4 regions of the Pantoea sp. SGAir0215 genome follow, and region 4 is predicted to be linked to each of the others. Evidence: riboswitches for the same ligand, from Rfam matches in the RefSeq annotation. Region 4 holds a riboswitch; each other region holds the start of a gene.

The links. Region 4 has a riboswitch for thiamine pyrophosphate ahead of C1N64_RS22185 (FAD-dependent oxidoreductase). Riboswitches for the same ligand answer to the same signal wherever they lie in the genome.
Region 1: linked by a shared signal. The riboswitch ahead of thiM (hydroxyethylthiazole kinase) and the one ahead of C1N64_RS22185 (FAD-dependent oxidoreductase) in region 4 are both predicted to bind thiamine pyrophosphate.
Region 2: linked by a shared signal. The riboswitch ahead of thiB (thiamine ABC transporter substrate binding subunit) and the one ahead of C1N64_RS22185 (FAD-dependent oxidoreductase) in region 4 are both predicted to bind thiamine pyrophosphate.
Region 3: linked by a shared signal. The riboswitch ahead of thiC (phosphomethylpyrimidine synthase ThiC) and the one ahead of C1N64_RS22185 (FAD-dependent oxidoreductase) in region 4 are both predicted to bind thiamine pyrophosphate.

The regions. Positions count from the first base shown of each region.
Region 1 is NZ_CP028031.1:3,442,857-3,445,054, forward strand. It holds gene thiD (bifunctional hydroxymethylpyrimidine kinase/phosphomethylpyrimidine kinase) at 1-42, opposite strand, end outside; gene thiM (hydroxyethylthiazole kinase) at 39-827, opposite strand; TPP riboswitch at 862-958, opposite strand; gene C1N64_RS16045 (hypothetical protein) at 1,259-1,456, shown strand; gene C1N64_RS16050 (AEC family transporter) at 1,548-2,198, shown strand, end outside.
Region 2 is NZ_CP028031.1:1,341,895-1,344,092, reverse strand. It holds gene sgrR (HTH-type transcriptional regulator SgrR) at 1-1,065, shown strand, start outside; TPP riboswitch at 1,101-1,205, shown strand; gene thiB (thiamine ABC transporter substrate binding subunit) at 1,249-2,198, shown strand, end outside.
Region 3 is NZ_CP028031.1:834,075-836,272, reverse strand. It holds gene C1N64_RS04025 (Rsd/AlgQ family anti-sigma factor) at 29-532, shown strand; TPP riboswitch at 665-764, shown strand; gene thiC (phosphomethylpyrimidine synthase ThiC) at 851-2,198, shown strand, end outside.
Region 4 is NZ_CP028032.1:255,892-258,089, reverse strand. It holds gene C1N64_RS22195 (AzlC family ABC transporter permease) at 1-195, shown strand, start outside; gene C1N64_RS22190 (AzlD domain-containing protein) at 192-512, shown strand; TPP riboswitch at 590-709, shown strand; gene C1N64_RS22185 (FAD-dependent oxidoreductase) at 848-1,792, shown strand; gene thiS (sulfur carrier protein ThiS) at 1,777-1,974, shown strand; gene C1N64_RS22175 (thiazole synthase) at 1,977-2,198, shown strand, end outside.

The DNA.
Region 1 (2,198 bases), on a different contig from region 4:
GGGATCGGTACCGGCAATCGTTAAAGCATTGATGCGTTTCACAGGGCGGCCTCCAGTGTCCAGAGCGCGTCCAGAAACGCCGGTGCAAAGCTGCCCGGCCCGGTTGATGCCTGTGCGGCTTTCTCTCCGGCCAGTGCCATCACCCGACAGGCGCTGGCGATATTGATCAGTCTGTCACCCGGCAGGGTGGCAAAGGCGGCGACGACCGCAGACAGCGCACAGCCGGTGCTGACCACCCGCGTCATTAAGGGCGATCCGCCGACGATCGACAGGGTACGCATCCCGTCGGTGGCATAATCCACCTCGCCAGTGACCACCACACAGGTCTGATACTCCCGCGCCAGTTGTTGGGCGGCCAGCAGGGCGCTTTCGGCGGCGTGCAGACTGTCCACGCCACGTCCGCCGTCAGCCTGCTGGGCCAGCGCCAGAATCTCGGAAGCATTGCCGCGAATCACGGCAGGCGACTGCATCAGCACCTGCTGGCAAAACCGGGTACGCAACGTCAGTGCGCCCACCGCTACCGGGTCCAGCGTCCAGGGCGTGCCTGCCAGATTAGCCGCCTCGATTGCCGCGGCCATGGCCTGCTGGCGTTCGTGCGTTAATGTGCCGACATTGATTAACAGTGCATCCGCGATACCGCTGAACTGCGGCGCTTCCTCGCGATCGATGACCATGGCAGGTGACGCGTTCAGAGCAAGCAGGACATTAGCCGTGAGCATTTGCACCACATCATTGGTCATGCAGTGCACGAGCGGTGACTGACGGCGAAACTGTTGCAGGATGGGCGCGCATTGCGCATCAGAAAGATGGTGCGGTTGATGTGTCATCAGAACTCCCAACCGGCGGACAAGAAGGCGAATGCGGTCAGGCATCAGAATTCCCTACGCTGGCATTATCCAGATCAGGTAATACGGGTTTTTCTCAGCCTTCACAAAGAAGGGCACCCCGAGTCGTGTTACGCAGAGAAGAATAAGTAAGCCCCTAAATTTAAGCAAGGTGCTTATTCTTTTTTCAACCTGGCGGGCGAGACTTTTACATGATCCGGATCAACTCCCCACCGCACGAAAAAAGGCTTAATGCTGCGGGCTTAAAATTTGCACGTCAGAGCAGTAAAGGTATTTACGCAAGTAAATTATATCCTTCACCATTATCAGAATGCCCAGCAATAACAAACACCTGCCTACAACATCGCAACAATAAATCTTCATATCACGTAGTTAAAAATTACCAGAACACTTCATACTTGACAGGAAGCATGATGCGATTTTTAGCGCTTATCCCTCATCGTCACCGATGGACTGACATCACCATTACCCGTCAGGGTGCCCTTTCTCCTTCTGGCCGACACTATTATTCCACTTATCTTTCTGCCCGTTGTCAGCGTTGCGATGCGGTTATCCATCGGGTGTATTATCGCGATATCAGTGATGACCAGGCGCGCCGCTGGCTGGGGTAAATTCGCGGGTCGGGTACACGTTTTGCCAGGTTACGCGGCCGACGCAATTTGGTAGTCTTGCCCTTACTGAGTCACTGGACTGCTTACGCTTATGCCCTTCCTGCTGGATACATTAGGACACCAGATTTACCTGTCAGCCCCGCTGTTTATTCTTATTTTCCTGGGTTATTGCCTGACGAAATGGGGCAAATGGCCGCTGAGCATCAGCGAAGGCATGAACCGGTTTGTCTTTAACGTTGCCCTGCCCTGCATGCTGTTTCGCATCATGAGTGACTTTTACAACAGTCCCGCAGTCGATGTGCGCCTGCTTCTGGCATTCTTTGGCAGTTGTCTGCTGGTGTTTATCGTGGGCCGAATCCTTGCCTCGCGTCTGTTTCATCTGGATGGCGTGGCCGGTTCGGTCTTTGCCCTGGGCGGTGTCTTTTCAAATAACGTTATGCTGGGTATTCCGGTCGCTACCGTCCTGCTGGGCCCCGGTGCCTTGCCATCGGTTGCGCTGGTCCTGGTATTTAACAGTCTGATCCTCTGGACATTACTCACCGTCTCGGTGGAATGGTCGAAACAGGGCAGTTTTTCCCTTCAGGGCTTTAAGCGCACCTTGATTAGCGTGCTCAGGAATCCGTTAATTATTGGCATCTTATCAGGCACCGCCTGGAGCCTGTTGCAGCGGCCTCTTCCCGCCATCGCCGCTGAACCGCTGCGCATGCTGGCGTCCATCGCCGCACCCTTATCGTTGGTCACT
Region 2 (2,198 bases), on a different contig from region 4:
GATGTGATTGCCAGCCTTGAGCGCCTGCGCCAGCATCCGCTGTTTTGCCATCTTCAGCGACTTGACTCCCCTGCCCCCTGGACGCTGGATATCTATTTAGATCAGCCCGACCGCTGGCTACCCTGGCTGTTGGGCAGCGTCAGCGCCATGATTCTGCCGCGCGAGTGGCCCGATATGCGCGATTTTGCCCGTCAGCCCATAGGGACAGGGCCCTATCGGGTCATCCGCAATCAGCAAAGTCAGCTGAAGATCGAAGCCTTCGACGACTACTTTGGCTATCGCGCCTTGATCGATGACGTGTCGGTATGGGTGCTGCCCGAAATCAGTGACGAAGTGGTTTATGCCGGTGTTCGCCTGCAGGGCGAACAGGCCGATGAGAAACAGGAAGAGAGTCGGCTTGAAGAGGGCTGCTACTTTTTACTGTTTGACCAGCGCTCCGCGAAGGCAGGCGAACCGGGCATTCGACGCTGGCTTAGCTTCCTGCTTAACCCCATTGCCTTACTGAACAATGCTGATCTGGGTTACCAGCGTTACTGGTTTCCTGCTTACGGCCTGCTGCCCCGCTGGCACCACCGGCGTGATTTGACACCGGTAGAAAAACCCGCAGGCCTGACGCACCTGACGCTGACCGTTTATAACCAGCACATTGAGCACGTCAGTATCACCGATGCCTTGCGTCCACTACTGGCGCAACACGATGTGACGCTGGACGTGCGTGAGGTCAGTTATGAATCCTGGCATCAGGGCACAGGTGAAAGCGATATCTGGCTCGGCAGCGTCAACTTTACCCTGCCCCTGGACTATTCTCTGTTTGCGCTGTTATACGAAGTCCCGTTGTTGCAGCACTGCCTGCCGGTGAACTGGCAGCAGGATGCTGCGCGCTGGCGTGAGAAAACGCTCCCCCTTGCTGAATGGGCGAAACAGCTGGTTGAAAGCAACTGGCTTCATCCGTTGTTTCATCACTGGCTGCTGCTGGAAGGCCAGCGCAGTATGCGCGGAGTACGGATGAATACGCTGGGGTGGTTTGACTTTAAATCCGCCTGGTTTGCACCGCCCACGCTGTGATCCTTTCCCGGCGGGCATTAAATGACTAGAATGTGACGTTCTCAACGGGGTGCCTCTTTCCATCATGTCAGAGCGCTGAGATATACCCGTCGAACCTGAATCGGTTAATGCCGACGTAGGGATTTGAGAGGCAACTTTGCTCAGATCCTTTGCGACTCAACCCTGCCGCTATAGGAGCGCAAAGTGTTAAAAAACGTCCTGCCCGTGCTGCTGTTACTCTCTGCCCCGGTCTTCGCGGCCAAACCTGTCCTGACGGTTTACACCTATGATTCATTTTCCGCTGACTGGGGACCGGGTCCGGCCGTTAAAAAAGCCTTTGAAACCCAGTGCGGTTGCGAACTGAAATATGTGGCCCTGGAAGACGGGGTTTCGCTGCTGAATCGCGTCCGTCTGGAAGGCAAGAACAGCAAGGCCGATGTGGTCTTAGGGCTGGATAACAACCTCCTGCAGGCCGCGCAACAAACCGGGCTGTTTGCCAAAAGCGACGTTGATACCGGTAAATTGCAGGTTCCCGGCGGCTGGAAGGACACCACCTTTGTGCCCTTCGATTACGGCTACTTCGCGTTCGTCTATAACAAAAACACGCTGAAAAACCCACCAAAGAGCCTGAAAGAACTGGTCGAAAGCCCCGAAAAATGGCGCGTGATTTATGAAGATCCCCGCACCAGCACGCCGGGCCTTGGCCTGCTGCTGTGGATGCAAAAAGTCTACGGAGACAAGGCGCCTGAAGCCTGGCAAAAGCTGGCAAAGAAAACCGTCACGGTGACCAAAGGGTGGAGTGAAGCCTACGGTCTGTTTCTGAAAGGCGAGAGCGATCTGGTGTTGAGCTATACCACGTCGCCGGCTTATCACATTATTGAAGAGAAGAAGGATAACTATGCCGCGGCACCGTTTGCCGAAGGCAACTATCTGCAGGTGGAAGTGGCAGCCCGCCTGGCTAACAGCAAACAACCAAAACTGGCAGAGCAGTTTATGCAGTTCATGGTCACGCCCGCTTTCCAGAATACGATTCCAACCGGCAACTGGATGTACCCGGTGATCAAAACCGACCTGCCTGCAGGCTTTGCTTCACTCAGCGTGCCGAAGACGGCATTACAGTTTTCGCCTGAAGCCGTCGCCAGCCACCGTTCACA
Region 3 (2,198 bases), on a different contig from region 4:
AAGGTGCATAACGCATACGGAGTTAACTATGCTTAACCAGTTAGACGTTCTGACCCAACGCGTAGGTGGCAGTAATGAACTGGTAGATTCATGGCTGGCAGCTCGCCGCCAGCTGTTGGTTTCTTATTACCATTTGGTCGGCATCAAGCCGAAAAAAGAAGCGCTGACTCGCCTGGACGAGCAGGCACTGGATAACTTTTGCCACACGCTGGTCGATTATCTTTCATCCGGTCACTTTAGCCTTTACCAGCGTTTGATTGCAGAGATGGACGGCACCAGTCCGCTGCTGGCTGCCGCGCAGATTTACCCGTCGCTGGAAGCCAATACCGAGCAGTTGATGCAGCTGTATGACGGCCACCTGCAACAGGCCATCGACGACGACAACTATGTGACGTTTCAGCACGCCTTGTCAGAAGTCGGCGAAGCTCTTGAAGCGCGTTTTACCCTTGAAGACAAGCTTATCCAAATGGCATGGGACAATCACCTGACTCCGCCTGTGGCGAACGACAGTGAAATTGCCCGCCCTGCTTAACAGTGCCGCAAATGTAAATAACTTGTGATTCATAAAAAGCCCCCTTATGCTGAGTGGGCTTTAAAACATCTGTTTTATGTTGTCAGGGTTTGACGGTTGCACGTCCTTGCGGGACCTGATTAACCGTTAAACCAAATCTTGTCGGAGTGCCCATTGGGCTGAGACCGTTAATTCGGGATCCGCGGAACCTGATCAGGTTAGAACCTGCGAAGGGAACAAGAGTAAATTTTTACGGTACGCCGCACTCAGGGTGCCCGCTGTGCCGTTACTCCTTCCGAACTCCGGACAAGCAACCTTCCCACTTACTGGAATATTGCTATGTCTACTACGAAAACGACCCGTCGCGAACAACGTGCTCAGGCACAGGAATTCATTGATTCCCTGCAGGGTGGCAGTGCCTTTCCCAACTCAAAACGTATCTGGCTGACCGGCAGTCGTGACGACATTCGTGTCCCCATGCGCGAAATCCAGCTTAGCCCTACATTGACCGGCGGCAGTAAAGATGAGCCCGTTTACCAGGAAAATGAGCCTGTGCCGGTTTATGACACCGCCGGTGCCTATGGCGATCCGGCAGCAAAAATCGACGTGCATCGCGGACTGGATAAACTGCGTGCTCGCTGGATTGAAGAGCGCGACGACAGCGAAAAACTGACGCAGATTAGCTCGGCGTATACGCAGCAGCGACTGGCTGATGACGGACTGGATCACCTGCGCTTTGAACATCTGCCAACGCCGCGCCGTGCTAAAGCCGGCCGCTGTGTGACCCAGTTGCATTACGCGCGTCGGGGAATCATCACACCAGAGATGGAGTTCATCGCCATCAGGGAGAACATGGGCCGTGAGCGCATTCGTGGTGAGGTACTGCTGCAACAGCATCCGGGCCACAGCTTTGGTGCCCATCTGCCCGAAAACATTACCCCCGAGTTTGTACGTCAGGAAGTGGCCGCTGGCCGCGCCATTATTCCGGCCAATATCAACCATCCCGAATCCGAACCGATGATCATTGGACGCAACTTTCTGGTGAAGGTGAATGCCAACATTGGTAACTCAGCGGTGACCTCGTCTATTGAAGAAGAAGTAGAAAAGCTGGTCTGGTCCACACGCTGGGGCGCGGATACGGTCATGGATCTGTCGACCGGACGCTATATTCATGAAACCCGTGAATGGATTCTGCGTAACAGTCCTGTTCCCATCGGCACTGTTCCGATTTATCAGGCACTGGAGAAGGTCAACGGTGTGGCAGAAAACCTGAACTGGGACATTTTCCGCGATACGTTACTGGAGCAGGCCGAACAGGGCGTGGATTATTTTACTATCCATGCGGGTGTGCTGCTGCGCTACGTTCCCATGACTGCAAAACGCCTGACCGGTATTGTGTCCCGTGGTGGCTCCATTATGGCGAAGTGGTGCCTGTCTCATCACAAGGAGAGCTTTCTCTATGAACACTTCCGCGACATCTGTGAAATTTGCGCAGCCTACGATATCGCTTTGTCCCTGGGTGACGGATTACGCCCCGGATCGATTCAGGACGCCAACGACGAAGCACAGTTCGCTGAGCTGCACACGCTGGGTGAACTGACAAAAATAGCCTGGGAATATGACGTACAGGTGATGATCGAAGGCCCCGGCCATATCCCGATGCAGATGATCCGTCGCAACATGACAG
Region 4 (2,198 bases):
TCTGCTATCGGCCTGGATGCGGTCTTTCCCGCGATCCTGATTGCGCTAATCTTTCCTGCCTTACGCAAAGCGCGCACCCGCATTCCTGCTATGACTGGTGCGTTTTTGTCGCTGGTGGTCACGCCTTTCGTACCTGCCGGTATGCCCGTATTGTTTTCCTTGCTTGGCCTCTTTACATGGAGATCGCGCAAATGAATCACGCCATGATTATTGCAGGTATTGCGTTGCTGGCTGCTGGCACCTACGCCATCCGTTTCGCGGGTGTTAAACTCGGCAATCGTCTGCCCGTCAGTGAACGAACCCAAAATATGTTATCCGATGCTGCCACTGTACTGCTGCTTGCGGTTGCGGCAACCACCACGCTGTTTGAAGGCCAGCATTTTGCAGGGATGGCCAGAGTGCTGGGCGTCGGGTTTGCCCTGTTCCTTGCCTGGCGTAGAGCTCCGCTGATTTTCATTATTCTGGGCGCGGCCTGCATGACGGCGTTGTTGCGCTACATGGGTGTACCCTGAATGCGCTATTTATCTTGCCGGACCCGGCGATAAATTGCGTGTCAGCCTTGACGAACAGCGTCGCTTAAAATACAACTAGAACCCGTCAGGGGAGTCTCGCCAGAGAGACTGAGAGGCTAATAGCGCCATGCGCGGCTTAGCGACCCTTAGAACCTGACCCAGTTGATACTGGCGTAGGAAGACGGGCATCTGCGCATCGCGTAGATGCTTGCCGCAGAGCCTGTTTCTGTCAGGCTTGTGCTTTTTCCCTTCTTGTATCGCGGGTCTCTGAGAGCTAACAGAGAGGCCAATGTGACTATCCTTATTCCGTTTTTACCCCATCAGGATGGCGGACAATGAGCCGCTGGTCAGTGCTGGGCAGCGGTGTATCCGGACTCTGTATCGCGACGTTACTGGCCGAACACGGCGAGAAGGTTGAAGTCATTACGCAACCGAATTGTCAGGCGGCGTCCTACTGGGCTGGCGGCATGCTGGCACCCTGGTGTGAGGCAGAAAGTGCGCCTCAGCAGGTCGTTGAATGGGGACAGCACGCTGCAGCGTGGTGGGCAGCCCGCGTAAGTGGCGTTGAACAGCAGGGCACACTCGTACTCGCGCCACCGCGTGACAGCGCCGAACTTACCCGGTTTGCCAGCATGACCCTAGCGCATCAGTGGGTTGCGCCAGGTGACATCGAACCCGCGCTGGAAAACCGCTTCGCCCGGGGATTATTTTTCCCGGCTGAAGCGCATCTCGATCCGCGTCAGGCAATGCAACAGTTACGTGCACGTCTGGTCAGCGCGGGCGTCAGTATTCACGCTGGCAAGCCCAGCGGACGCATTATTGATTGCCGCGGTATTCATGCGCGTGAGGCACAGCCAGCCTTGCGTGCGGTGCGGGGCGAAATGCTAATACTGCAAACGGATGAGATCACGTTTTCCCGACCTTTACGCCTGCTGCATCCCCGTTTTCCTTGCTATCTGGTTCCCCGGGCGCAGGGGCACTTTATGCTCGGGGCCACCATGGTTGAGAGTCAGGATACCAGCCCCATCAGCGCGCGCGCCATGATGGAGCTGCTGAGCGCTGCTTACAGCATTCATCCTGCGCTTGCCGAAGCGCGCATTATCGAAAGCGGGACGGGGTTACGTCCTGCTTATCACGACAACCTCCCCGACGTGCGTTATGAAAACGGTGTCTTTTCCATTAACGGTATGTATCGCCATGGCTTTTTGCTGGCACCGGTTATGGCCGAAAAGCTCATGCATCAACTTGCAACAGAGAGACTACTATGCGAATCGAACTAAATGGTCGTGCTATCGAGACGAAAGCCGGGACGCTTGCGGAGTTGTTAGAAGAGCAGGGCATTGACGCTGGCTGTGTGGCCAGTGCCCTCGATGGAACCTTTGTTCCCAGAGAGCGCTATGCCTCACAGTTGCTTGAGGCCAACTGCCGTCTGGAAGTGCTGTCGCCAATGCAGGGAGGTTGATCATGTTTTACGACTACAAGGGCGACTCCCGTTTTTTACTGGGTACGGCCGGTTATCCCTCACCGGATATTCTTCAGCAGGCTGTTGTGGCCTCCGGTGCGGATATCATCACGGTCAGTCTGCGTCGGGAAGGGAATCAGGGTGGGGCCTTTCGCGATTTACTGAAAACGCTGAATAAGCGCGTGTTACCCAATACAGCGAGTTGCCATACCGTCAGGGAAGCC